DNA from 2 places in the Providencia rettgeri genome. Region 2 is predicted to be linked to the other one. Evidence: predicted binding sites of a transcription regulator. Region 2 holds the regulator's gene; the other holds the start of a gene.
What was found. The regulator sigma-54, encoded in region 2, starts transcription at its own class of promoters, with help from an activator protein. The targets are predictions, from matches to a motif close to GTTGGCACANNTTTCGCTNT.

Region 1 (15,115 bases), 1.1 Mb from region 2:
GGTCTACGCCGCTTATTCGACCATGGCGATCTTCACATTATGGTTCTTTCATTAGTGGCGAAAAAACCGAGCTACGGCTACGAAATTATCAAAGACATTCAAGAAGCCTCAAACGGCCTCTATATCCCAAGCCCGGGTGTTATTTACCCAACACTAACACTATTAGAGGAACAAGGCTTTTTAGAGTCTCAAATTATTGAACGCAATCGCAAAAGCTTTACGATTACGCCAGAAGGTGCAGCCCATTTAGCACAGAATAAAGAGACTGAGGCCGTAATTGCACGCAAATTTGCAAAAGCACGTGATATGCAACAAGGCGGTAATTTAGCAGAGGATATTGAAATGGCAGTCAGCCGTTTTAAAGCTCTATTGCGCCATAAAATGGTTCTAAAGCAACTCAATGAAGAACAAACTCGTCAAATCGCTTCTATCATCAATGATGCTGTGAAACAAATTGAAGAAGTAAATACATTACTAACCAATAGTGATGATGAATAACCTCTCCTTGCTCGTTAAATAATGTCAACTCAGTCAGCTTTGGGCTTATAATAAAACACAAAGCTGACTCTTCACTCCATTAAACCGCCATTATGCACCAAATTAGTGCAATCCAAACCTTGGGGGCACCAAAATAGTGCAATTCGCGCTCAATTTTAATTCAATCAACTGACATATCTTCGTAACAATCAGTATTTACTCTCTTTTTAAAAGTTGGCACGCTTTTCGCTTATTGTATTTATAGTGAGCGAGCAATGTGCATTAATTATGGTTAATCGCCGCTGCCACGCCAGACAAACCAACAGACGCCTACAACCTACAATTAGGTGTTTTGTTGATTAGACCCGACCAGGAGAGCCGAGAATGTCCGCTGAACATGTTTTATCGTTAATTAAAGAGCACAATGTAAGATTTATTGATCTGCGTTTTACCGACACAAAAGGTAAAGAGCAACATATCACTATCCCTGCTCACCAAGTTGACGAAGACTTCTTTGAAGAAGGTCAGATGTTCGATGGTTCATCTATTGGTGGCTGGAAAGGCATCAACGAATCTGACATGGTATTGATGCCAGATGCATCAACCGCAATGTTAGATCCCTTCTTTGCTGATGTAACCTTAATTATCCGTTGCGATATTTTAGAGCCGGGTACGATGCAAGGTTATGACAGAGACCCTCGTTCAATTTCCAAACGTGCAGAAGATTTCCTGCGCTCAAGCGGTATCGCTGACATCGTATTATTTGGCCCAGAACCTGAATTCTTCGTTTTTGACGATATTCGTTTTGGCAATAATATGCACGGCAGTTACTACCATATCGATGATATCGAAGGCGCATGGAACAGTGGCACTAAATACGAAGGGGGTAACAAAGGTCATCGTCCAGCAGTTAAAGGGGGTTACTTCCCAGTGCCGCCTGTTGACTCGTCACAAGACCTGCGTTCTGCAATGTGTACCACAATGGAAGAGATGGGCTTAGTGGTTGAAGCTCACCACCATGAGGTCGCAACCGCAGGCCAAAACGAAGTGGCTACCCGCTTTAATACCATGACCAAAAAAGCGGATGAAACTCAGATTTATAAATATGTTGTTCATAATGTGGCTCATGCATACGGCAAAACAGCCACCTTTATGCCGAAACCATTAGTGGGTGATAACGGTTCAGGTATGCACTGCCATATGTCTTTATCAAAAGATGGTGTAAACCTGTTTGCAGGTGATAAATACGGCGGTTTATCTGAAATGGCGCTGTACTACATTGGCGGTATTATTAAACATGCACGTGCACTGAACGCATTTACTAACCCAACAACCAATTCATATAAACGTTTAGTTCCGGGTTTTGAAGCGCCAGTGATGTTGGCTTACTCTGCGCGTAACCGTTCTGCGTCTATTCGTATTCCGGTGGTTGCAAGCACCAAAGCACGTCGAATTGAAGTCCGTTTCCCAGATCCTGCGGCTAACCCATATTTAGCGTTTGCAGCCCAGTTAATGGCGGGTCTTGATGGCATCATCAATAAAATTCACCCAGGTGATGCAATGGACAAAAACTTATATGACTTACCACCAGAAGAAGCGAAAGAGATCCCAACCGTTTCAGGCTCGTTAGATGAAGCGCTGGCTGAACTGGATAAAGATCGCGAATTCTTAACTCGTGGTGGTGTGTTCACCAATGACGCTATTGATGCGTATATTGAATTAACCCGTGCCGACATCCAACGTGTTCGTATGGCACCACACCCTCTCGAATTTGAAATGTACTACAGTGTGTAACACGCCGTTCCACTGATAGTCTTTGTTGCCGTGAAGCACTTGCCCCATCTTTCGATGGGGCCTTTTCTCTCTACTGCACCAAAGAAACAAAAATCGATTATCGATTGTTTGGTCCATCAGGTATAATGCACCAAAATAGTGCAGGAGCAACATTACATGAAAACCGAACATTTGCCAGCACCAGAACAGATCCTCGACTCTCTCATTAATAGCGTACTTATTTTGGATTATGATTTGGTTATTCATTACGCCAATCATGCTGCACTGCAAATTCTAACCCAAAGTCAGCGCAAGCTATACGGAACCCCTTTCCCACTCTTATTTAGCTACTGTTCTCTCAATGATGAATTGCTGCTAACTAGCTTAAAAGAAGGTCACAGTTTTACTGAAAATGAAGTCACATTGGTGTTTAATAACCATTCTCACGTAATGTCGTTCAGCGCGCAGCCTTTTTCAGAACAATTTATTTTAGTTGAGTTATCTCAATTAGATAGCCAACGACGCCTTAGCCAAGAATTAGCTCAAAATGCGCAGCAACTTGCCGCCCGTGAACTGATCCGTGGGCTAGCGCACGAAATAAAAAACCCTCTTGGTGGATTGCGCGGGGCTGCACAGTTGTTATCTAAAGCGCTGCCTGATACACAGTTAAATGAATATACTCAAGTCATTATCGAACAAGCTGACCGCTTAAGGGCCTTGGTCGATAGATTACTTGGGCCGCAGTATCCCGGCCCTAAAACCCAGCAAAGCATCCACCATATTATGGAAAATGTGACACGCTTGGTTTCACTGGAAAAACCCGATAATGTCACTTTAATTCGTGACTATGACCCCAGTTTGCCCGATCTGGAATATTACCCCGATCAAATTGAACAGGTTTTATTGAATATCACCCGCAATGCTTTACAAGCCCTTGGTGAAGCTGGGGGTTATATTACGTTGCGCACACGCACAGCTTTTCACGTCATGCTACAAGGAGAGCGTTATCGGTTAGCGGCTCGTATTGATATTGAAGATAACGGCCCTGGTATTCCATTAGCCATCCAAGATACCCTTTTCTACCCAATGGTCAGTGGGCGACCTGATGGGACAGGGCTTGGTTTGTCGATCGCTCGAAGCTTAGTTGATCAACATGCAGGGAAAATCGAGTTTACCAGTTGGCCGGGGCACACTGAGTTTTCTATTTATCTACCCATCAAAAAATAGGGGATAACCATGTCACAGGGAAAAATTTGGGTCGTCGATGATGACAGTTCCATTCGCTGGGTTTTAGAGCGCGCACTGAATAATGCGGAATTTGTCTGTACTTGCTTTGACAGTGCCGATGCGGTACTTGCCGCCTTAGAAAACTCACTCCCTGACGTTTTGTTATCTGATATTCGTATGCCCGGCACAAGCGGTATTGAGCTACTGAATACGATTAAGCAATCGCACCCGCTGTTACCAATCATTATCATGACCGCCCATTCCGATCTTGATGCTGCCGTAAATGCCTATCAATCAGGTGCATTTGATTATCTACCCAAACCGTTTGATATTGATGAAACTGTCGCATTAGTTGAACGGGCACTTAATCATAGCCGTGAACAAAACCACACTGGCCGTGAAACAAAACAAAAAGCCCCGATTGTTTCCTCAACCATGATTGGTGAAGCCCCTGCAATGCAGGAGGTATACCGCATTATTGGTCGTTTATCACGCTCTTCAATTAGCGTGCTCATTAACGGGGAGTCAGGAACAGGGAAAGAACTTGTTGCCCATGCTTTGCATCAACATAGCCCGCGGGTTAATGAGCCGTTTATTGCCCTGAATATGGCCGCTATTCCGAAGGATTTAATTGAATCAGAACTGTTTGGTCATGAAAAAGGGGCGTTTACTGGCGCCACTCAAGTTCGCCAAGGGCGTTTTGAACAAGCCAATCACGGGTCGTTATTTTTAGACGAAATTGGTGATATGCCTCTTGATGTACAAACTCGATTATTACGTGTTCTTGCTGAAGGACAATTTTATCGCATTGGCGGTTACACCCCCGTTAAAGTGGATGTGCGTATTATCGCAGCCACCCATCAAGATCTTGAAAAACGAGTGAAAGAAGGTTTATTTCGTGAAGACTTATTCCACCGATTAAATGTGATCCGAGTGCAGCTCCCCCCTTTGCGAGAACGTACAGAAGATATTCCGCGTCTTGCCCACTATTTTTTGCAAAATACCGCAAAAGAGCTCGGTGTGGAAAGCAAAGTGTTGCACCCAGATAGTGAAAAAATTTTGCAACGTTATTATTGGTCAGGGAATGTTCGCCAACTGGAAAACGTTTGCCGCTGGCTCACTGTCATGGCGGCAAGCCAAGAGATTTTACCGCAAGATTTGCCTGATGATTTGCTGGAAGAACAGCCGATACAAAATAGTGATGTAAATAAACCGAAAGCCATTATACCGGCCTCTACACCTTTACCAGTGCAGCAATCCAGTTCAGATGCTCAATGGTTTGAGTTATTGGAAAAATGGGCCGATCACGCATTCGCTGCTGGCAAAGTGGACTTATTAGCCCAGGCAGTACCACTATTCGAACGCACTTTGCTTAACTGCGCACTAAAACATACGGATGGACATAAACAAGAGGCCGCTCGCTTATTAGGCTGGGGGAGAAATACATTAACCCGTAAATTAAAAGAACTGGGAATTGAGTAGTTCACTACATCATTAGGTGTATTGAATTATCATTAATATGATTCAGTAAGAGGTAGAGAAAAAACTCTACTTCTTTTAGAGATCCTAAAAACAAACTTAATCATATCTGTTAATTAAGTTTCATTTTAAAACCAATCAACACCCTCTATTTCAGATACTCCAGACTCCAGTTTTATTTTTATATTGACCATTGAAATATGATGATACATTTAATGTAATACACTAATGATGTTTTTTGATAAAAACTCATGCCCTATTGATGCCAGCATAATTATTAAATATCCCCTCGACACATTATACGTAATATATAAAACACAAATAGCGAATAAAAACCAATTTAACTATTTAATTTTTATTTTAATTATGCCCCAGTTAATAAATTAAGGTTAAAGTTAATTTTTAAAAATATCTTTAACCCCTCGCCAACTCATAATGTAAAAAACAAACTAAACTTCTTGCAATTGTAAAAAACAAAACCATTAAACCTAAATTACTCGCATATTGTTTATTATCAAAATAAACGACAAAATATATAGCAATTGAGTGAATGGATACTTTTCATTTCTCAATACCATCAAATAATTTATTATCTTTGGAGAGTCATAAATGAAAAAAATACCTATGGTAGCGGTATGGAACCGGGTTCATTTCGTAGCCATTTAGCGTTTAGTTTTATCTACCGTTAATTAAGAATGGTAAATTCAAAATCTATTTTATTTTGATGCTCAATTAAAGACATCTAAAATATAGCTTGATCAACAAACAGGTGATTGAAGCAGAGTTGTTATTGTCACCTGAACAGCACTATGTTCTCTATAAGTAGGTTAATTGAACTTTATGATTGAAACCTAAAAAATAGCGTCGAAAATAGACATCTTCTTTACCCTTACTTTTTTACGCTATTGTTGTAGCCCGATTAACAATAATGAAAATATTTTTATATTCATAATAAAATTAGACCATACTATTTAGAGCAACTTTTTCCGAGGGTACAATACCAACTATTCTTTTTAGTCATTTATTTACTTTTTAAAACAATAAATAAATTTACCTTAAGATTAAAAACCCAAAAATCACATTATGCGAGAGGAATAAAATTTATAAATCACCAGGAAATTATTATTAGCTTTTTATTGTTATTTCACTTTAGTGAGATGAAAACAAAAAATCAAATCACTCTTATTTTATGATATAAATCCATTCTCTAACACATAATGTGTTTTCTATTTTAAATTCTCTAAATTTTAAATTTAATTACTATTTAACCCTGATTCACCACTGACTTGTTTATTTTTAAAAATAATCACAAAATACTCCACAATTGAGTAACGGGATATTTATCCTTTCTCAATACCATCAAATTAAATATATCCTTTGGAGATAAATGAATGAAAAAGAATGTCATCGCAACATTAATTGCGGCTTCATCTGTTTTTGCTATTAATAGTGCTCTTGCGGCTGACGGTACTATCGATTTTACTGGCGAAATTACTGACCAAGCATGTGAATTAGCAGCGGGCTCTGATGCATTAAAAGTGAACTTAGGTAAAGTGTCTAAAACAGCATTACCAAGTGCTGGCAGCACAGCCGCTGCAACTAAATTCACGATTAAATTAATTAACTGCCCAGCAACGGTCACTGCGGCCTCTGTGAAATTCGATGCGGATTCTTATTTAGGTGATGACACTGTTATCAAACTAAAACAAGAACCCGGCGTTGCAACAGGTGTGGGGATCCAAATTACAGATGATGTGAATACCGTCGTTCCGCTGTTTACTGCTTCTAAAGAATATCCATTACAACAGAACGTGGAAAATAATTTAGACTTTAGAGCGCGTTATATTGCCAAGTCTGGCACGGTGACGACGGGTCCAGCTAACGGCACAGCGACCTTCACAATCAATTATAACTAATTCGATTTTAAGGTTTAAATGGACTTAAACCTTATTTCTGCATGACTAGGTGGTAATATGAATCGCATAATTTGTTTTTTTATTTCTTTATTTTTATTCATTCAAACTGCCAGTGCTGGCGTCATTATTGGCGGCACACGCGTTATTTATAATGAAGGTAATAAAGATGTCAGTATCAGTGTCGAAAACCCAGATAAAATTCCCTATTTAATTCAATCGTGGATTGACAACATAGATGAAAAAAAACAATCAGACTTTACGATTACACCGCCATTATTTCGATTAAATGCCGATAAAACCAATGCGCTGCGTATCTTTTTAACCGCCAATACCTTACCGAAAGATAAAGAGTCTTTATTTTGGTTAAATATTAAAACTATTCCTGCGACTGAACGTACAGAGAATTCATTGCAGATCGCTTTTAAAACTCAGATGAAATTAATTTATCGCCCAGCAGCAATTAAAGATGTGAATTTTGAAGAACAACAGAAAAAACTGACATGGTCTAAATCCGGTAATCAATTAACCGTAAAAAACCCAACACCCTATTTTATGAATTTCCAGAGCATTACATTTAATGGCAAAAAAGCCAATGATGTCTCCTACGCGCCCCCTTTTTCTAGCGCCACCTTTGACATCAATGATAATGCCGCACACGGTACCGTAAAATGGGAAGTGATTAATGATTATGGCTCTGCCGCTGAGGCCTCTGAAGCGAAAATATAGCCCAAAATATTTTAGGTTGTGAACATGAAAATAAATAAAATATGTCTTAGCCTATTGCTTTATTTAGGCTATACCGTGTCTTTATACGCTGAAAATGCTGTTAGCAATAATAATGCTGAAGGGAAAACGTATTTTGATCCTGACTTTTTAGAGCTGCCAAATAATGAGACAGTAGATTTAACCCAATTTGAAAATAACCAACAATTAGCGGGTAGCTATTATGTCGATATTTATGTGAATACTAATTTAATTGGTGGCAAAAGCTTAAAGTTTGATAAAAATAGCGAAAATAAATTAACCCCTTGCTTAACATTGGGTGACCTAAAAAGTTTTGATATTAAAGTTGCGGATTATCCTGAATTACAAAATACACAAAATGGCTGCGTAAATTTAGCGATTATTCCTGATGCGAAAAGTAACTTTGACTTTGATTCACAGCGCCTCTATTTGAGTATTCCGCAAATCGCCCTAGCCAAAAACCCTCGGGGATATGTGGATTTAGCCGATATCGACAATGGGATCACCGCCTTACTGCTTAATTACAGTTACAGCGGGTCTAAAAACACCAACCGCAAAGGTGGTGACGATACGACATCAAATTACGTTAACCTGCGACCGGGCATTAATATCGGACCATGGCGTTTGCGTAACTACACCACCTGGTCAAATAGCACTAACCAATCAAGTAAATGGGATACTATTTACACCTATGCTTCTCGAGGGATTAACAGTTTAAAAAGCCAATTAACCCTTGGGGATAGCATATCGCCGTCTCAAGTATTTGATAGTGTACCATTTCGTGGGGCGCAACTTGCTACGGATGATGATATGTATCCCGAAAGCTTACGCGGTTACGCTCCTGTGGTACGTGGAATAGCGCGCAGTAATGCGCAAATCACCATCCGCCAAAACGGTTATACCATCTACCAAACGGATGTGGCTGCGGGACCATTCGAAATCAACGACCTGTACCCTACGGGGAGCAGCGGTGACCTGCATGTAACGATAAAAGAGTCGAATGGCAGCGAACAAGTGCAGATCGTGCCGTTTGCATCACTGCCCGTGTTACAACGTGAAGGTTATTTAGCCTACAGTGCCACTGCTGGTCAGTATCGCTCTTATGATAGCCATGTAGATAAAACCAAATTTGGCCAGTTTACCTTAGTTTATGGCCTCCCCTATGGCGTAACCGCCTATGGTGGTAGTCAGTTGAGTGAAGATTACCAATCCTATTCTGTGGGAGCAGGGCAAAACTTGGGCCGTTTTGGAGCCATCTCCATTGACGTCACACAATCTCACGCTAAGTTGCGCAATGACACCAAAGAGCGCGGGCAATCTTACCGTTTTCGCTACAACAAAAACCTGAATGATATCGGCACCAATATTGCGTTGGCAGGTTACCGCTATTCTACAGAAGGTTTCTACAGTTTAGCGGAGGTCTTTGATACCTTCCGTGATACCAGCTATGTGCCTGAAGTCGAACGCCGCCGCAATCGTGGTGAAATCACCTTAAGTCAAAACCTTGGGGATACTTACGGTTCAATTTCAGCGGGTTACATCAATGAAGACTATTGGAATAGTGACCGAAGAACACAGTCTGCCACACTGGGTTATAACAACAGTTGGCAAGGGATCAGTTACGGGCTGAACTATACCTATAACAAAAATACCAGCAGCTATTCATACACAACGGGAACGAAAAGCCAGAGTGATGAAGACCACTTATTCACCTTCTCAATTAATATTCCGTTTAACTTACTTGATGACACAGCCTACATCAACTTTGTCAGTAACCACAGTAGCCGCGACTCCAGCTCAGGCAGTATGGGCGTTTCTGCCTCACAGTTGAATAATCGATTGAATTGGAGTGTACAGCAAGGTTTTACCAATCAACAGCAAGGTACAACGGGCAATATGAATGCCTCTTATAAAGGACAATACGGCGAAGTATCAGGCGGAACAGGCTACAGCAAAGATAACTATAATCTCTATTACGGCGCAAACGGTAGCTTAGTCGCACACTCAGGCGGATTAGTGTTAGGGCAACAATTGGGAGAAACTGCCGCTATCGTCGAAATCCCGAATGCAGGGGATGTACCGATTATGAACCAAGCGGGAGTTGTGACCAATAACCAAGGTTATGCGTTAGTGCCGTACGTAACAGCCTATCGTAAGAACACCGTGGATATCGATACTTCAGCGTTACCCAATAATACTGAAATGGAGTTAACTAGCCAGACCGTGGCTCCTAGCCGTGGTGCGTTGGTTAAAGCTAGCTTTGCCGCCAATGTGGGATATCGCGCCATTATGCTGTTGACCTTTGCCGATGGTAAACCAGTGCCATTTGGCGCACAGGCCATATTTAACGATAACAGCCAATTAAATAGCCTTGTCGGTAATGACGGTGAAGTGTATTTATCCGGTTTAGCGGAAAGTGGCCATTTTATTGTTCAATATAATGATAAACAGCAATGCCAAGTCAATTATAACTTAGCGGGTATTTCGGATTATATGGGCTTATATAAAACCACTGCGGTTTGCCGATAATAAGGAATTAGGTTATGAAAAAATTGATTTATCAATCGATATTAGCGGCAGGATGTGTCTATTTATATTCAGGGTATGCGAATGCGGCTTGTACGCAAAATCCTAATTTTAGAAATATACAGGTGAATGTCCCTTCCGCAACCTATAACATTCAGTATGATGATACTACTGCGAGGGATCTTGGTTCATTCGATGTACGCTATTTATCAGCTGCATCAACAAATACTTATGGTGAGAATACCAGTTGTGGTAATTCCTATTTATATGGAAGCTTTGTTAACAGTTGGACGCCTAATAATTATATCGCTCCTTCAAATATACCTGGGATTGGCATTACTGTCGCAACAGGTGGGCTCGGTGGAAATTTTAACCGTCAATTAGGACCGCAGCCTGCGGGGCGATTAGGTTGGATTGTCTATGATACCATTTGGCACATTACAATCAAAAAAACTGGGCAAGTGACTAGCTCAGGATCGATTCGTTCAGGAAGCATTGCACAGCTAACCCAAACCAATACTGGAGTATCTGGTACATGGTATTTAACAACCCTGAATATGCCAGCTAATGCTATCCGTATCAATGTATTAAGCTGCTCATTAAAAAACTCAGTTCCCACCATTAACTTAGGCGATTGGTATGATACACAGTTCCCTGCTATTGGGAGCACCAGTACAGAAGTCGATATTCCCATTACATTGAGTTGCTTAGCCGGTACCAATATTAAGGCTACCGTAACTGCAACCAGCGGAACTGTTAATGCCACACAAGGGCAATTAGCCTTATCAGGGGCAGATAGAGCGACAGGCGTTGCCATACAACTGGTTGATCAAAATAACAATCCGATCCCTTTGGGAAGCAAGCGAACTATAAAAAATAATGCCGCCGCAGGTGATTATATATTTGGCTGGAAAGCGCGCTATATTAAAACCGCCGATAAAATAACCCCAGGCTCTGCCGATGGAACTGCGACAATTAATATTCGCTATGAATAGGAATAACCGTATGAAAAAAATATTACCTGTAATTTTATCGATTAATTTGCTCGCGATACCTTTTTTATCATTTGCTGCAACTAATATTACTGTGAATTTTACCGGTAATATTAGAGCGGCAACCTGTAATATTTCAGGCGGCAATAATATTGATATTGATTTAAAACAATTACCAGCTGATACCTTTAATAACCCTCAAACCGGTTCTGATTGGAAAAGCTTTGATATTAATTTAAATAACTGTTCGTCGTTTGTAAACCAAATCAAACTGACTTTTACGGGTGCAGCAGAAGCAGGTGATACTACCAGTAGTTTATATAAAAATTTAGGTACAGCCAAAAATGTCGCCGTGCAATTACAAAGCAATAACGGAGCAACACCGCTAGGTAATTCAAAAGCATTGCAAGTGCCACTAAATGGACAATCGAATATCGCTATTCCATTGCGTACCCGAGCCTTTAGTACAGTGGGTAATGTGGTGCCAGGATCTATTTCTGCCAATATTACCGCGACAATTACCTATTTATAAGCGAAGGAATGAAATAATGAAAAAATTCACACTTTCATTATTGTTGATCTCTGGCTCAATATTTGCCGCCGACCAACAAATTAATATTAATGTCCATGGCTATGTCACGGCTATGCCTTGTGAATTAGAAACCACAAACTATGTGATTGATCTAAAAAAAATCAATATTTGGAATATTAAAGATACCCAAAAATCCACATGGGTCGATTTTTCCGTAAAATTAAAAAATTGCCCTGTGGCGACTAAAGAGGCGGTGATGACTCTATCTGGCACCCCCGATACCACCGCACCTGACTATTTTATAAATAACGGAACAGCAAAAAATGTCGCACTAAACTTAGCGAATGGCTCCAGTAAAACCACGGTTAAAAATGGCACTAAAATTACGCTCCCCGTTAATAGTCAAACTCGTAGCGTCGAATTTCCATTTTCTGCTCGCGTAGCTGGCTATGGTAGTGGTATGGAACCGGGTTCTTTTCGTAGCCATTTAGAGTTTAATGTTATTTATAACTAACAACGTTAATTAATAACATGCTGTTCTATTTTTAATTAGGAGTGGTTAAATGCCTGAGTATTATCCTGTATCTAGAATTATTGGAAATAAAATCACTTATTATCGAAAAATGAAAGGAATGTCTTTAAATGAACTGGCAAGAGTAATCGGTGTTAGCGAACAGCAGCAATCAAGATATGAACGGGGTATAAACCGTATTAATCTTGATAGATTAAGCCAATATGCTAATTTTTTTGAAATAGATCTCATTCGTTTCTTTAGTTTTTCAAATGAAGAAATAGCTAAAATAACTAAAACCTACTCAACAATTTATAGATAAAGATGAAAAAAGAAATATTTAATCACAAAACACTATCACTATTAATATTATTAAACGCAAGTTTCGTTAATGCTGCTTGTATTCAAAACCCTAACTTGCGAAATATCGTTGTTAACGTGCCCAATCATGTTTTTAATATCCAATACGACGATCTCGGCACCAGAGAGTTAGCAACAACCAGAGTGAATTTCAAAAACGCTCCGGTCAATACTTTCTCTGGTAATAACGGTCAATGTGGCCGTTCTTATTTGCATGGCGATTATATTAATGGTTGGGTTCCAAATTCGAATAAAATTGCAGCTACAAACATACCGGGTATCGGCGTTAGGATCAAAGCAACTCAAATCGGTGACTTGAATGTAAGATATGGACCCGCTATTGCGGGACGTCTTTCATGGGAACTGCCAAACCCATACTGGACCATTACCTTTATTAAAACAGGACAAGTGACGGCGTCAAATAGCCTTAAAGCGGGGATTGTTAGCAGGTTAACTCAACAAAACCCTGCACCACATAACTCAACATGGAATATATCTTCGTTAAATATTCCAAGTAATGCTGTTCGAGTGAATGTGTTAAAATGTACAACACAATCAACAAATTATACTGTTAACTTAGGTAGTTGGTATGATACACAATTTCCAAGTATTGGTAGTTTTAGCAACAGCTACAATATTCCAATCACGCTAAATTGTGCGGCTGGAACCAACATTAAAACCACCGTCACCAGTAGCGCAGGCTATGTTGATACGGCAACTGGAAAAATAAAATTGTCTGGAACAGGATCTGCTACAGGGATAGCAATCCAACTTCTTGATAGAAATAATACACCAATTAAATTAAACACTAAAAATAGCTTACAAAATAATGTGCCTGGTGGTAATTATAGTTTTAATTGGAAAGCTCGTTATATTAAAACAGCGAGTAAAATAACACCAGGGACAGCAAATAGCACAGCAACTATAAATATCAGATATGAATAATCGGAATTATACTCATCATAATTAAGCCAATCAACAAATCAATTTATTTTAATCGAATAGTGAGCACTTTGTTTCAAATCGGAATTAATTAACTTAGGCTTAAACATAAATTCAAAATTTTCAAATTTAATCGCATAAAACTATTTTAATACTAATTACTCTCTGTTAGAGTGGAAATGTAATATAAAAAACTAATTTTATTTAAAATTCTTTTTTATATCAAAAATTTGCTCTTATGTAATCTTAACGATATAAAAGGAGTTTATTATGCAAAAATATTATCCTGCATCAAAATTAGTCGGTCGTAAAATAACTTACTATCGAAAAATGAAAGGCATCACATTATCTAAAATTGCTAATGATTTTGGGTTTAGTGAACAACAACAATCACGATACGAACGAGGTATAAACCGGATTAATTTAGATCGCTTAGCACAATATGTTAATTACTTTGAAATTAGTTTTTATGACTTATTATCTAATAAAGATATAAAAGAATTAGCTGAATCAGAATAAGCAATAATACTTAAATAACGTTATTCATAAGGATATATCATGAACAAAAAAATATCCCTCTCTGTTGGTGTGAAAATTAGGTCATTAAGAGAAAGCTACGGAATGAGTGGTAAAGAATTAAGTGCTTTGTTAGGTATTAGCCAACAGCATCAATCTCGCTATGAAAATGGGGAAGTTAATATTCATGTTGATACACTTTATCAACTTTGCCAAATATTTGAGATTGACCCTGCCTACTTTTTCTCTGACTACATCCCATTACATCATGCGGATAATTTAATTAATGACAAAAAAAGCCTCTATGAAGCCGAAACGCTTGTATTTTAAACTATGGCATTTAGAAAAACGTCAGAGTCATCTCACCTAAGCCAGTCATATGGTTATGCTGGCTTAACAATGTTGTGCCTCTTCTATAATCCATTGTTGGAAAATCGTCATCGCTGGCGTCATTAACTTCGACTTTAGGCGGCTTAGCCAGTAGCCTCCTAATGTAACTCCAATATCAAAAGGCTGTACTAATGTTCCCGCCCTAAGTTCATGTTCAAACATACAGCTTGGTACTAGCGCAACACTGTCCGTTAATATTGCCGCTTCAACCATTAAGCGAGAAGAATCAAAAACAGGTCCTTTTACCCGCCAGGGTTCTATTCCCGCCGCCAAAAACCACTTTTCCCACTCATCCTTACGATAAGAGCGCAGCAAATTTTGCTCTTTTAAGTCCAGTGGTGACGACAAATTAGCAGCGACTTTTTCTGAACACAACACCGCATGGGAGGTGGAAAATAATGGAATATTTTCCACTAATGGCCATAGCCCTTCGCCAAAACGAATAGCAAAATCAACACCTTCAGCGGCTAAATTCACCACGTTATTGTGGGTCATAATACGTAAATCAATATATGGGTATAGATCAGAAAATTTCCTTAAGCGGGGTAATAGCCAGCCAACCGCAAAAGTTCCGACCACTGAAATACTTAACACTTCATGGTAGTGTCCATCTTCAAATTGCATTAATAGGGATTCAATTTGATCGAAAGAGCGACTTAATACAGGCAAAAGCGCTAGACCCTCATCAGTTAACGCTAAACCTCTTGATAAACGAATGAATAATTCTAAA
Region 2 (15,115 bases):
ACTCATTGAGTGCCTGAATATGCCAGAGGACTTGACTGAGTTTCTTAAGAAAACTTTTTTCGCTAAGCCATCCTTAATTCAGCAAGTCGATATTAACGGTGAAATTCGCCAGCCGCTTCTGGCTGATAGATGATTTCAAGGACGCGAACTCGTGTTTGCACACCGTTTGGCAATTCCCAGCTAATTTCATCGCCGATATGCAGACCTAATAGTGCAGCACCGATAGGCGCCATAACAGATAACTGTTCTGCACTATCTTTTAGCGAAGCAGGATAAACGAGTGTACGTGTACGCTCTTCGTTGCTGATCAAATCTAAAAAGCGAACTGTACTGTTCATGGTGACCACGTCAGCAGGAATTTCTTGTGGACTAAGAATGTCTGCACGGTCAAGTTCATCATTGAGCGCTTCAGCAACAGGGGTACCTGCGTAAGCCGGCTGTTCCATCAGTGCATCTAAGCGTTCAGCATCTAAATCATTGATAATAATTGTTGGCTTTGTCATACCACACTCCAATAGAGACGTACAAAGCAAACACCCCCCCCCCAGAAGGTAGGGGGTGTCGCTATAAATAAATTTTGATTAAAATATTAGGCGCTATGCGCTTTAAAGGGAAGAGATCAGGATCACGATCTCCAAGCCTACCTTTGTAAAAATACGCATATTGATATTTTTGTTGTTAGGCTGAAACAAGCTTATTTAATCTTCGCTAAGCTCATCTAGCTCGTCAAATCCACTGTCGAATAGGTTAACAATGGCGGCTAATGCCTGATTTTCATCAGTGCCACTAACCTCAATATCAATTTTACTGCCTTGTTCCGAGTCTAACATCAACATTGCAATAACGCTATCGGCCTCTGCCTCAATTTGGCTATTATTCCGCAAAATAACCTTAGAGTTAAATTGTTGAACTAAATCATAAAGTAACATTGCCGGTCTTGCATGCATACCGAGGCGATTCTTGAGCGTTATGGTTGCTTTGACGGTCATTTACTGGCTACTTGCGTTTTTCTAGCGTTCTATGGCGTGATTGCACGTTTTTGCCACGGGAACGAAAGTAATCCGCAAGTTGTTCGGCAACATAGACGGAACGGTGTTTCCCCCCCGTACAGCCAATCGCCACTGTCAAATAACTGCGGTTGTTGGTTTCTAACATCGGTAGCCATAACTCTAAATAGCTACGCGTTTGGTAGATAAAGTTATGAACCTCAGTGTGCCTATCCAAGAATGCTGCAACAGGGCGATCAAGCCCCGTCATCGGGCGTAATTTTGGATCCCAGTGTGGGTTAGGTAAAAAACGCACATCAAAAACATAGTCAGCATCAATAGGGATACCATGCTTAAAACCGAAAGATTCAAATACCATGGTGAGTTCGCGTTCACGTTTACCCATTAAACGTGTTCTAAGCATTTCCGCTAATTCATGGACAGACATTTCTGACGTATCAATGACCAAGTCTGCCCGTGAGCGCAGCGGCTCAAGAAGCTCATTTTCTTCGTCAATCGCGCTTTCAAGAGAAAGATTCTTGCTTGAAAGTGGGTGTAACCTGCGAGTATCACTGTAACGACGGATCAAGGTGTTGCGATCTGCATCCAGAAACAACAACTGCGGAGAGAAGCTAGCGGGTAATTTATCAATCGCTTCTTCAAACACTTCTGGATTATCGGGCATATTACGCACGTCGATGCTCACCGCTGCTGAAATATTACGATCAGCCAATGAATTGGCTAACTCTGGCAGTAACACAACTGGCAGGTTATCCACGCAATAGAAACCCATATCTTCCAGCGCACGTAAGGCAACGGATTTCCCCGAACCGGAACGGCCGCTGACAATCATCAGCACCATGAGCTTACTCCCTTTCGTTTCCTAATGATGTATTTCTTAATAAGCTGTATTTTGTTATTTCTAATGATAGAAACTATAACAATATCATCAGTCTGTAGCAAAACACATAAATTATCACTTACTCAGTAATAATACTATATAGCTCATCATCACTTTGTGCGCAGCGCAGACGCTTACAGAATGTTTTATCGGCTAGCTTTTTGGCGATAAGCGATAGCGTGTGTAAGTGCGTTTTACATTGGTCAGATGGCACAAGTAATGCGAAAAGCAGGTCAACTGGTTGATTATCAATGGCATCAAACGCGATTGGCTCTTCTAAATGCAAAAATACACCGACAGCGCGGGAACTTTCGCCTTCATTCAGTTTGCCATGAGGGATTGCAATCCCACCACCAATACCCGTGGTGCCCACTTTTTCTCTGGTTAATAACGCTTCAAATACTGTATTTTCAGGTAATTCCAATTCAACGGCAGCCAGCTCACTAATAATTTCTAGGGCTCTTTTTTTACTGGTGCACACAATATTATTACGTGTACAGGCTAATGATAAAACGTCGTTTAATTGGATTTCTATATCACTATTCATTTTATTGTTCACTTAGGACTACAAAACCAGATGATGTATGCCACCATCTGGTTTGAAACATTTATTGGCTAACGAATAAGCCACATCAATGTATTAGTGTTGTCTCAGTTTTTCTTTATGCTTGGTTAATTGGCGCGACAGTTTGTCTACCAGTATGTCGATAGCAGCATACATGTCGTTTTCTTCCGCTGATGCATGGAGATCCGCTCCATTAACTTGCACGGTTGCTTCAGCAATTTGCTGAACTTTTTCAACTTTCAGGACGACTTGAATACTGTTAATACGATCAAACAGTTGCTCTAATTTACTGAGCTTTTTCTCAACAGTTTCACGTAGTGCTGGAGTAACTTCAATATTGTGTCCAGTAATCTGAAATTCCATACAACCTTCCTTATTTTATCAATTAAACCAGTTTTTTGCGCTGGTTTGAGGGCGGAATAGATAACGATTCACGATACTTAGCAACAGTACGACGAGCCACTTGAATGCCTTGTTCTGCCAGCATACTCGTCAATTTACTGTCACTCAATGGTTTTGCGGGGTTTTCCGCAGCAACCAGTTTTTTCACCAAGGCCCGAATTGCGGTAGAGGAGGCTTCACCACCTGTGTCCGTGCTTACATGGCTGGAGAAAAAATACTTCAACTCAAAAATGCCTCTAGGGCTATGGAGAAACTTTTGAGTTGTCACTCGTGAGATGGTGGATTCATGCATGTCCACTTGATAGGCGATATCCGCCAATATCATCGGTTTCATGTGTTCCTCTCCCAGCTCAAAGAACTCTTGTTGCTGTTCAACAATACAGGTCGCCACTTTTAATAGCGTTTCATGGCGGCTTTCTAAGCTTTTAATCAACCACTTTGCATCTTGCAGATGGCTGCGAATGTATTGCGTATCATCATCGCTAGCTGAACTATTTGCCATTGAAGCATAATGATTGTTAATACTTAGTTTAGGAATGCTATCTGTATTTAGCTCAACTTGCCAGTGCCCCGCTATCTTTTTCACCAAAACATCGGGAATAACATATTCCGATTCGCTTGTGTTGATAGACTGACCCGGTTTAGGATTTAAAGTTAAAATCAAATCGATAGCTGTTTTCAGTGCATCTTCTTTTAAACGCGTCAATTTGCTGAGTTGCCTAAAATCACGATTAGCAAGTAAATCAATATGGTCGCTAATGATTAACTTTGCTTCCTTTAGTCCGTCAGTTTCTTTTGGGTAGAGTGAAAGCTGAATTAATAAACACTCTTTTAAATCCTGCGCAGCAACACCAAGCGGATCAAAGTGTTGAATGCGTTTTAGTACTGCAATAACTTCTTCTAAACTAATGTCAGGATTATCAATTCCTTCATGTATATCAGAGATTGATGTGGTGAGATAGCCGGAATCATCTATGGAATCAATAATTGCGGTAGCAATCGCACGGTCAGTATCCGTAAATGGCGTTAAATCGGATTGCCATGTCAGGTAATCTTGCAGTGTTTGCGTCGTTTCACCTTGATAAACAGGCAGTTCATCGAAGCTATAATCGTTGCTGGTGCCTGACGGTGTCCCTGCTGTATAGATTTCGTCCCAATCAGCATCTAAGGGGAGCTCTTCAGGCATTTCATTGTTTTCTAAGGCATCTTTAGTGTCAAATTCACTGCTGTCAGTAGATTCAAGAGAGTCAATCGAGTCAGTTTCAGAACTTAACTCTTCTTGTTCAAGAAGCGGGTTAGTTTCCAATGCAAGTTGGATTTCTTGTTGAAGCTCAAGTGTAGAAAGCTGCAACAGACGGATTGCCTGCTGCAATTGAGGGGTCATTGCAAGTTGTTGACTGACTCTGAGCTGCAAACTTTGCTTCATGAACGTGTTTTATCTCCCTAACAACCAAACAGGACACGACGGCTTATAACCGGAAACCTTCACCTAAATATACACGTTTTACTTGTTCATTTTCCAAGATCATCGCTGGTGTGCCGTGGGCAATCAAGTGGCCTTGGCTCACTATATAGGCTCTTTCGCACACATCTAACGTTTCACGGACATTATGGTCAGTAATCAAAACACCTAGCCCATAATCACGTAAATGTTGGATAATTTTTTTAATATCCAATACGGAAATGGGGTCAACACCTGCGAAAGGCTCATCTAACAAAATAAATTTAGGATTAGCGGCGAGCGCTCTTGCAATCTCAACGCGGCGACGTTCACCACCGGAAAGGGATTGCCCCATACTGTCGCGAAGATGCGTAATGCTAAACTCTTCCATTAGCTCTTCAGCACGTTCTTTGCGTTGCTGTGATGTTAAGTCTTCGCGGATTTCTAACACTGCCATCAGGTTATCATAAACGCTAAGGCGACGGAAAATAGAGGCCTCTTGGGGAAGATAACCAATACCACGGCGTGCACGTTCATGCAGTGGCAGTAAGCTAATATCTTCACCATCAATTAAAATTTTGCCCGCATCCCGCTGAACAATACCCACAACCATATAAAAGGTGGTGGTTTTCCCGGCACCATTCGGTCCTAGTAGGCCAACAATTTCGCCTGATTTAACCTCAAGGCTGACATCTTCAACGACCTTGCGTTTTTTATAGGATTTAGCCAGATTCTCTGCGGTTAGTGTCGCCATAACGATTATTTACTCTTACCCGTAGTTGCTGATGAATTGGTTGCTGCAGGGCCTTTTTCTTGCAATTGCGCCGGCAAAATCACGGTGGTCACTCGCTTGCCTTTATCACTAAAGGCTTCCATTTGTTGTGTTGGAACCACATAAGTGATTTTATCGCCTTTAATATTACTGTCGAGCTGCTCTAAATACGCACCGCCCGTTAAAGTAACCAGTTGTTTATCAACTTCATAGCGTGCTTTATTGGCATGACCTTTGATTGGCTTGCCGTCATCTTGTAATTGATAAAATGTCACTGGGTTGCCAAATGCCTCGATCACGATTTTATCGGAGTCGCTGCTTGGGCGTGTTACAACCACTTTGTTAGCACGAATGTCAATTGAGCCTTGTTTAATGATGACATCATCAGTAAATGTGGTGACGTTCTTTTCTAAATCAAGTGATTGCTTAACCGAGTTAATCGTCATGGGTTGTTGGGTGTCACTTTTTAATGCCATCGCAGGGAGGCTAAGAGCCAAAATTGCACTGGCAACCGCTCCTTGAATAAAACGCTTCTTAGTTACTTGATTCATTTTGATGCTCTTCTGGTTGTAACACATAATGAGTTTTTACATCTTCGATTAATTCTGCGGTTCTTGTACGAAGGTTTCCCTTCATTTTCAATCCAGTAGAATTAAGTCCATGTCCAATAATGGTCACTTTATCGTCTGATGAAACGTCTTGTGTTGTCAAATTGACAACTGCACTTTCAGTTGTAATTCGTTGGATCTGTGATTCTTTTGTTAAGCTATCGACTTCCACATCACTGTACAGATAAAGTACTCTGTCGTTTGTGAGTCTTGCTTTGAAGGCTTTGACTGTCCATGTTGGCACACCTGCCTCGTTATAAGTGGTTAATACGGGGTTCGAAAACCACGTAATTTTCCCTTCGGTATAATTATCAATTTTATCTGAAACAAGTTTATACGCTAGATTTCCTGTTGGGTTATAGACGTAAGTCACTGAATCATCAGTTTGATAATTAGGTTGCCCATCATTGATTACTTTCTCCTGTGCGTTGGTATCGTCATTACCCGCTAAATTCCAGCCGATAAGTCCTAATACAATCAAGGATAAAATAATGATTAACCACTTTTTCGCATTGCTCATGAATTCAATCTATTCGTTATATCGATAAGCCTTTCGCTTCTTCCAATTTACCTTGAGAAAGAAGGATCAGGTCACAAAGTTCACGTACTGCACCTTTACCACCACCGATGCGCGTTACATAGTTGGCTTTCGGTAACAGCAGAGGATGGGCATCCGCAACCGCGACAGATAACCCAACTCGCGCCATAACTGGCCAGTCAATAAGGTCGTCACCAATATAAGCGACTTCGTTTTCTGCTAGCTGTAGTGTATCTAACAGTTCACGATACGCCAAAAGCTTATCGCTTTGGCCTTGGTAAAGATATGTAATGCCTAAGGTTTGTGCTCTATCTTCAAGGAGTTTGGCTTTTCTGCCTGTAATAATGGCGACTTCAATACCGGAAGTTAATAGGCAGCGAATGCCATACCCATCACGTACATTAAAGGCTTTGAGCTCTTCGCCATTATTCCCCATATACACCAAACCATCAGACATCACGCCATCAACATCACAAATCAATAACTTAATTTTGGCCGCTTTTTCAATAACAGATGTCACAACTGGCCCATAGCAGGTATCCAAGCTTTGAGGATCCATGGTCGTTCCTTATATTATACAACACCTGCTTGCAGCAGGTCGTGCATGTGTAAAACACCCACTAATTTATTGCCTTGTGCGACTAATAATGAAGTCACGTGTTTTGATTGCATTAAATTGAGGGCCTCAACGGCGAGCATACTTGGCGAAACGCGAATGCCACCTGGGGTCATAAGATCCGCAATTTTGGCATTATTTAGGTCAATACCCATATCAAAGATACGGCGCAAGTCACCATCCGTAAAAATACCCTCAATATTCATGTCATCGTCACAAATCACCGTCATCCCTAATTTTTTACGCGTAATTTCGACTAAGGCTTCCCGCAAAGACGCGCTTTTAGGAATATGGGGAATATCGTCACCCGTATTCATTAAATCACGAACTAAAAGGAGAAGTTTGCGCCCAAGTGCGCCGCCTGGGTGAGAAAGGGCGAAATCGTCCGCTGTAAACCCACGAGCAGTCAATAATGCGATAGCTAAGGCATCTCCCATCACTAAGGTTGCAGTAGTACTTGAGGTTGGTGCGAGCCCTAATGGACAGGCTTCCTTTGGCACTTTAATGCATAAGTGTACATCTGCATATTTTCCCATATTACTGTCAGGGTTGTTAGTCATACAGATTAAGGGAACCTTAATTCGTTTCAATACAGGTAGTAGTGCTAAAATTTCCCCTGATTCCCCAGAGTTTGAAATGGCGAGTACCACATCTTTATGGGTGATCATTCCCAAATCCCCATGGCTGGCTTCGCCAGGGTGAACAAAAAAGGAGGGGGTACCTGTACTCGCTAATGTTGCAGCAATTTTACGGCCGATGTGCCCAGATTTTCCCATTCCCATCACGACAACTTTGCCTTCACAGCCAAAAATCAATTGGCAAGCACGGTCAAAGTCAGCATTAATATATTGTTCTAGGTTTTTTAAGCCTTCGTGTTCGATATGGAGAACTTCTTTACCTACTTTCTGAAAATCGAAGTTTGACATTTCTCGTTCCATGCGTAGCTTTTAAGTGAATCGGATAAGTAAAAATAAATTGTATAACGAATACTTAGTATCAGTAAGTATTTTGTCTGTTAAGCTATCTTTAATGATAGTTTTGCGCCTAATTGTTATTTTACTGTGAACTAAAGTACAATTGGAAAGTCAAAATCGGCTCTTTTTAGCATCTAGAACCAAAAATAGGCGGATAAATTCGCGTATCCTCACCTTAAATAAAAATATATTCTAAGAGCTATCTGCTGTTATTACAGACAATTTTTACTGACTATAAATTAATTTAATGGCTTTTTATCCGAATTGTTTATAGATATACACAGTTGTAACATTAAAAGTCACATTTTCGGCGCTATAATACTATAAATTCTATTTCATTGTGATATTTGACGATTTTTCAGTTTACCTTTCGGTAATATCTGAACGGGTAAAAATGATACACCGACATGATGTATAACGAGTTATTTAACAATGCAAGCACAGACAGACAACTTAATCGAAGTACGGAACATGTCCTTTACTCGAGGCAATCGGAAAATATTTGAAAATATTAACCTGACAGTACCTCGCGGTAAAATTACAGCAATTATGGGGCCATCTGGAATTGGTAAAACGACATTGCTGCGCTTGATTGGGGGGCAATTACGTCCAAATGAAGGTGAAATTTGGTTTGATGGCGATAATATTCCGTCATTATCACGGTCAAAGTTATATCAATCACGTAAAAAAATGAGCATGCTGTTCCAATCTGGGGCGCTGTTCACTGACATGGATGTGTTTAATAACGTGGCGTTTCCACTGCGTGAGCACACAAATTTACCTGAGTCTTTAATTCACACAACGGTAATGATGAAATTAGAGGCAGTTGGACTACGTGGTGCGGCAAAACTGATGCCATCTGAGCTTTCAGGTGGGATGGCTCGTCGTGCTGCATTAGCACGTGCAATCGCCCTTGATCCCGACTTGATCATGTTTGACGAGCCCTTTGTGGGGCAAGACCCAATTACAATGGGGGTTTTAGTTAAACTGATTGATGAACTGAATCAATCACTTGGCGTAACATGTGTGGTGGTCTCTCATGATGTGCCTGAAGTCTTGAGCATTGCTGATAATGCGTATATTGTTGCCCAGCAGCATGTTATTGCTCAGGGAACGGGGGAAGACTTACGAGATAATCAAGATCCGCGAGTGCGTCAATTCCTTGACGGTATCGCTGATGGACCCGTACCATTCCGTTTTCCCGCCAATGATTATCTGGCTGATTTATTAGGGTAAAATAAGATGATAATAAAGGCGATAGCAGCCTTCGGACGTCGATGGATTGATATTTTTTCTGCCTTTGGACGAGCAGGTTACATGCTGTTTCGTGCCTTATTAGGAAAACCTGAATTTGCTAAACAGTGGCCGCTTCTGATGAAGCAGTTGTATTCTGTGGGCGTACAATCGTTATTGATTGTAGCAGTATCGGGTTTGTTTATAGGTATGGTGTTGGGGCTACAGGGTTACCTTGTCCTAACCACATTCAGCGCAGAAGCAAGTCTCGGAATGATGGTGGCGCTTTCATTATTAAGAGAGCTAGGGCCTGTTGTGACTGCTTTGTTATTTGCCGGGCGAGCAGGTTCTGCATTGACCGCTGAAATTGGCTTAATGAAAGCGACCGAACAAATTTCGAGCCTAGAAATGATGGCGGTTGACCCATTAAGACGGGTAATTGCTCCGCGTTTCTGGGCCGGCTTTATTAGTATGCCGCTGTTATCACTGATTTTTGTGGCTGTTGGTATTTTAGGTGGCGCATTGGTTGGTGTGGATTGGAAGGGGATTGATGAAGGCTTTTTCTGGGCATCAATGCAATCTTCTATCGACTGGCGACTCGATCTGGTTAACTGTGTTATCAAAAGCTTAGTATTTGCTTTCACCGTCACGTGGATCGCACTGTTTAATGGCTATGATGCAATTCCAACCTCGGAAGGGATCAGCCAAGCAACAACACGAACTGTTGTTCATGCGTCATTGTCTGTTTTAGGACTGGATTTCGTACTTACCGCACTGATGTTTGGGAACTAAGTCATGCAAAGTAAAAAAAGTGAAATATGGGTTGGCTGTTTTATGTTGTTGGCGATAGCCGCAATTATTTTTTTGTGTTTAAAAGTCGCCGATTTGAAATCGATTGGTAGCCAATCCACCTATCAAATTTCAGCGTCTTTTGAAAATATTGGTGGCTTGAAAGAGGGGTCTCCAATCAAAGTTGGCGGTGTGGTGGTCGGTCGTGTTGCCAGTATTACACTCGATAAAAAGAACTATGTGCCTGAAGTGAAAATTGATTTATTGAGTGAATATGACAATATTCCAGATTCAAGTTCATTATCCATTCGTACCTCAGGGTTACTCGGCGAACAATATATTGCCATGAATATCGGCCCAGATGATGAAGAATTAGGTATTTCTATCTTGAAAAATGGTGGACGCCTTGAGGATACTAAGCCAGCAATGGTGTTGGAGGATTTAATCGGGCAGTTCTTATATAAGAGTGGCGATAGCCAAGGCACTGAGCCTGCATCTAAGTAATCTGAAGCTTCCTCAAAACAGTTAAAGGAATGAATTATGTTTAAACGTTTAATGATGGTTGCCATGTTGGTTATTGCGCCGTTTGCGATGGCTGTAGACCAAACTAATCCGTATAAATTAATGGATGAGGCGGCAGCAAAAACTTTTAATCGGTTAAAATCTGAACAGCCAAAAATCAAGCAAGATCCTGAATACTTAAGAACTATCGTTCGTGAAGAACTGCTGCCTTATGTGCAAATTAAATACGCAGGGGCGTTAGTTTTAGGAACTTACTATAAAGGAGCAACACCTGCACAGCGTGAGGCTTATTTTACAGCATTCGAAGATTACCTTGAGCAGGTTTATGGTCAAGCTCTTGCGATGTACCATGGTCAAACTTACCAAATTGCACCTGAGCAACCTATTGGCGATAAAAACATTGTTGCAATTCGCGTAACAATTATCGATACCAATGGTCGTCCACCAGTGCGCTTAGATTTCCAATGGCGTAAAAATAGTAAAACAGGTTACTGGCAAGCGTATGACATGATCGCTGAAGGCGTAAGCATGATCACCACTAAACAAAATGAGTGGGGGGATATTCTACGCAAGCAAGGCATTGATGGTTTAACAAAACAGTTAGAAATTAGTGCCAAAGCGCCAATTACCTTAGAAGAGAAAAAATAGTATGAGCCACGTATTGGCATGGGAAAAAACGGGTTCCACTTTGCATCTAACGGGTTCGTTAGATCGTGATTCATTAATGTCGTTTTGGGATAAAAAATCCCCATTGTTGGAACACATTGAAAAAATAGATGTTTCTGCTTTAACCCATGTTGACTCGGCAGGGCTTGCAATGTTAGTTCGCTTAAAAGGCGAGTTTAAAACTAAAAAGCAGTCTCTAAATATTATTGGTGCCAGTGATAACTTGAATACACTTATTGAGTTATATGGGGTGAAAACCATCATTCTGGACTAAGGTGAAGAGTCTTAAATTCAGTCAAGTTATGTAAAAATAAGCGCCTCTACGTGCATTTGTGCGTAAGAGGCGTTTTCTTTGGTTTAAGTGTTAGGCTTAATCCTTTAGGATAGACATTTATGCTCTAACAATTCGCGTTGTGACTAATTGGGCACATTCAACTAGAATAAGTGAGAGTAAAATTAATCACAAATAATCATAATAGAGTAACTATGGAAACCAACGAAATAAAACAAGTATTGATGGAAAAGTTGCCTCTGGATGAGGCTATTGTTACGGGCGATGGTAGCCACTTTCAGGTTATCGCTGTCGGTGACATGTTTGACGGTATGAGCCGTGTTAAGCAACAGCAAGCAATTTACGCGCCATTGATGGAATATATTGCGGATAACCGCATCCATGCTCTATCAATTAAAGCGTACACCCCTGCGCAATGGGAGCGCGACCGTAAACTTAGTGGCCTTTGATTTCAAAGCCTAAGCGAACAGCCTGTACAATTCGACATACGAGAATACTTGAATGGATAAGTTTTTAGTTAAAGGACCAACCCGCTTATCGGGTGAGGTTACTATTTCTGGCGCGAAAAACGCTGCGCTGCCAATCCTGTTCGCTGCTCTATTGGCTGAAGAGCCAGTAGAAATACAGAATGTCCCGCATTTGAGGGATATTGATACCACCATAAAATTGCTGAACCAGCTTGGTACGAAAGTAAAACGCAATGGCTCAGTCTTTGTGGATGCAAGCACCGTAACGACTTACTGCGCCCCATATGATCTCGTGAAAACAATGCGCGCTTCTATCTGGGCACTGGCACCACTAGTGGCACGTTTTGGTCATGGTGAAGTTTCTTTACCCGGGGGATGTGCTATTGGTGCTCGCCCTGTGGATTTACATATTTCAGGGTTAGAACAGTTAGGGGCAAATATTGTTCTGGAAGATGGTTATGTAAAAGCGACCGTTGATGGTCGCCTGAAAGGGGCTTGTATCGTGATGGATAAAGTCAGTGTCGGGGCTACCGTTTCTATTATGACTGCGGCGACATTAGCTGAAGGCACCACCATCATCGAAAACGCAGCGCGTGAGCCAGAAATTGAAGATACTGCCAATTTCTTAAATACCCTTGGTGCCAAAATCACAGGTGCAGGGACTGATCGCATTGTGATTGAAGGGGTTGAACGCTTAGGCGGTGGGACATACAAAGTGCTACCAGACCGTATTGAAACTGGCACATTTTTAATTGCCGCGGCAGTTTCTCGCGGTAAAGTTATTTGCCGTAATGCCCGTCCAGACACTTTGGATGCGGTATTAGCAAAATTGCGTGAAGCTGGCGCAACAATTGAAATCGGTGATGATTGGATTAGCCTCGATATGCAAGGTAAGCGCCCAAAAGCGGTGACTATCCGTACTGCGCCACATCCAGGCTTCCCAACAGATATGCAAGCACAGTTTAGTTTACTTAACTTAGTGGCTGAAGGCGCAGGGCTTATCACTGAAACGATTTTCGAAAACCGTTTTATGCATATCCCTGAACTGATCCGTATGGGAGCTCATGCTGAAATCGAAAGTAATACGGTACTGTGCCACGGCGTTGAGAAGTTAACAGGGGCGCAAGTTATGGCGACAGATTTACGTGCATCGGCAAGCCTTGTTATCGCTGGCTGCATTGCTGAAGGCACGACAACCGTTGACCGTATTTACCATATTGACCGTGGTTATGAGCATATTGAAGATAAACTGCGTGGTTTAGGGGCCGACATTCAGCGTGTTCATTCGAACGACTAAGTTTCTCTTTTGTTGAATTGATATAAAACGACCTCCATTAATTGGTTGTCCAACTATTGGAGGTCACTTCAAGTTGAGCACATTTTTTATCTCAATATTGGTTGGCAGCTATTTAGCCAGATTGCCCTTCGGGGTTCTCTTCAATAATCACATCAACCGTTTTCATTTCGCCTTCATGTAAAATCTGTACAGGGACTTTACTACCCGGACGAATTTCGGCGACTAAATCCATCGTCTCAGCGGCGGAAATCGCCGGTTTACCATCGACAGATAAAATAATGTCCCCTTGCACAATACCCGCTTTAGCTGCTGGACCGTTTGGTGCAACTTGGAAAACACGAAGCCCTTGTATTTGATTGATATTATTGTTGTTAGACCTGATTTGTGGCAATTCCCGAGCCGTAATACCAATGTAACCGCGGATCACTCGTCCATCACGGATCAGTTTATCCATGATTTTGGTTGCGAGGGCTGTTGGAATGGCAAAGCTGAGACCTTCTGAGGTAATACCTTGCCCGGCAGTGAAGGAAAGGGTGTTAATGCCTACTAACTCGCCTTCGGTATTTATTAGAGCTCCGCCTGAGTTACCTGAGTTGATGGAGGCATCGGTTTGTAAGAAATTTTGTCTACGAGTGGAGCTTAAGCCAACACGACCAGTCGCACTGATAATGCCTTGAGTGACGGTTTGCCCTATGTTGTATGGGTTCCCTATAGCGAGGACGACATCCCCCACATGGGTAATACGTTGAGTATTAATAGGGATCACGGGGAGGTTATCGGCATCAATTTTCAATACCGCAAGGTCAGTTAGTGCATCAGAGCCTACCAGTAATGCATCAAAAATCGCGCCGTCCTGTAGCGCAACTAAGATTTGATCTGGATTATCAACCACATGTTTATTAGTAATGATATAACCATTTGGACTCATGATCACGCCTGAGCCGAGTGATTTAAGTTCACGACCAGACTGGGAAAAACTCCCTTTTGAACTACTGTAAACATAAACGACGGCAGGGGCAGCACGGCGTACTGCTTTGTTATAACTGACTGGTTCACTATTCGTTTTGCCATACAGTAAATCCGCTAAACCTTGAGGGCGCAATGAAGGTACCGCAATGATGATAATCAACGCAGTTAATAGGCCTAGCATGACAGAAACAGTTAGCTTCTTTACCATAACATATTGGAGATGCAGTTATTTTTAAACATGTACTGAGCATAACATAAAAAAACAGGTACAGCAGAGTGATACTGTACCTGTTTTATTGATTTTAAGACTCAATTTTATGAATTAATTGCGCATTAATAAATATAAGGTCTCGCCACCACGTAATACTTTCATTGCTAACACTGGGGGCTTAGCATCGATAATTTTACGGAATTGTTCAATAGTTTCAACACGTTGGTCGTTCACACCAAAAATTAAGTCACCTTTGACTAAGCCAATAGCTGCCGCTGGGGATTTAGGGGTGACGCTATCGACTTGAACACCTCGTGTATTACTAACAGTAGCATTGGAGATGGTTGCCCCTAACAATGACTCACTTAATTTTTCTGCTCGTGTCGCTGAGCCTTCATCATTTTCAAGCACCACTTTCACATCCATTGGCTTACCTGAACGGATGAGACCAATTGTGATTTCTTTGCCGATTTGGCTGGTGCCGATTTTTGCTCTTAGTTCCGCGAAGCTATTAATACGTTTGCCATCAACAGAGACTAAAACATCACCGGATTTAATACCGGCTTTCGCCGCTGAAGATTTTGGCAGAACTTCACTGACGAACGCGCCACGCTGTGCATCAATATTAAAGGCTTTTGCGATATCAGAGCTCATCTCTGTTCCTTTAATACCTAAAATGCCACGCTTAACTTCGCCGTGCTTAATTAGCTGCTCGCTCAGGTTTTTTGCCATATTACTTGGGATAGCAAAGCCGATACCGATATTGCCACCACCAGGCGCTAAAATCGCGGTATTGATACCGATCAGTTCACCATTTAAGTTCACTAACGCGCCACCAGAGTTACCACGGTTGATAGATGCATCGG

Region 1: a site for sigma-54 is predicted at 711-730, ahead of glnA (glutamate--ammonia ligase). Genes of this name have one in related genera too.

Annotation. Positions count from the first base shown of each region.
Region 1 is NZ_CP163512.1:3,880,095-3,895,209, reverse strand. It holds gene AB6N04_RS17910 (PadR family transcriptional regulator) at 1-498, shown strand, start outside; gene glnA (glutamate--ammonia ligase) at 862-2,271, shown strand; gene glnL (nitrogen regulation protein NR(II)) at 2,428-3,477, shown strand; gene glnG (nitrogen regulation protein NR(I)) at 3,487-4,959, shown strand; gene AB6N04_RS17890 (fimbrial protein) at 6,348-6,872, shown strand; gene AB6N04_RS17885 (molecular chaperone) at 6,930-7,598, shown strand; gene AB6N04_RS17880 (fimbria/pilus outer membrane usher protein) at 7,623-10,145, shown strand; gene AB6N04_RS17875 (fimbrial protein) at 10,160-11,137, shown strand; gene AB6N04_RS17870 (fimbrial protein) at 11,148-11,666, shown strand; gene AB6N04_RS17865 (fimbrial protein) at 11,683-12,180, shown strand; gene AB6N04_RS17860 (helix-turn-helix domain-containing protein) at 12,230-12,499, shown strand; gene AB6N04_RS17855 (fimbrial protein) at 12,502-13,482, shown strand; gene AB6N04_RS17850 (helix-turn-helix domain-containing protein) at 13,750-13,998, shown strand; gene AB6N04_RS17845 (helix-turn-helix domain-containing protein) at 14,038-14,325, shown strand; gene AB6N04_RS17840 (LysR substrate-binding domain-containing protein) at 14,389-15,115, opposite strand, start outside.
Region 2 is NZ_CP163512.1:2,786,656-2,801,770, reverse strand. It holds gene rnk (nucleoside diphosphate kinase regulator) at 93-503, opposite strand; gene npr (PTS phosphocarrier protein NPr) at 699-989, opposite strand; gene rapZ (RNase adapter RapZ) at 997-1,848, opposite strand; gene ptsN (PTS IIA-like nitrogen regulatory protein PtsN) at 1,967-2,434, opposite strand; gene hpf (ribosome hibernation promoting factor) at 2,528-2,815, opposite strand; gene rpoN (RNA polymerase factor sigma-54) at 2,838-4,280, opposite strand; gene lptB (LPS export ABC transporter ATP-binding protein) at 4,324-5,049, opposite strand; gene lptA (lipopolysaccharide ABC transporter substrate-binding protein LptA) at 5,055-5,618, opposite strand; gene lptC (LPS export ABC transporter periplasmic protein LptC) at 5,602-6,195, opposite strand; gene kdsC (3-deoxy-manno-octulosonate-8-phosphatase KdsC) at 6,212-6,772, opposite strand; gene kdsD (arabinose-5-phosphate isomerase KdsD) at 6,787-7,755, opposite strand; gene mlaF (phospholipid ABC transporter ATP-binding protein MlaF) at 8,236-9,039, shown strand; gene mlaE (lipid asymmetry maintenance ABC transporter permease subunit MlaE) at 9,046-9,828, shown strand; gene mlaD (outer membrane lipid asymmetry maintenance protein MlaD) at 9,832-10,329, shown strand; gene mlaC (phospholipid-binding protein MlaC) at 10,366-10,995, shown strand; gene mlaB (lipid asymmetry maintenance protein MlaB) at 10,997-11,287, shown strand; gene ibaG (BolA family iron metabolism protein IbaG) at 11,500-11,754, shown strand; gene murA (UDP-N-acetylglucosamine 1-carboxyvinyltransferase) at 11,807-13,069, shown strand; gene degS (outer membrane-stress sensor serine endopeptidase DegS) at 13,182-14,246, opposite strand; gene AB6N04_RS12650 (Do family serine endopeptidase) at 14,361-15,115, opposite strand, start outside.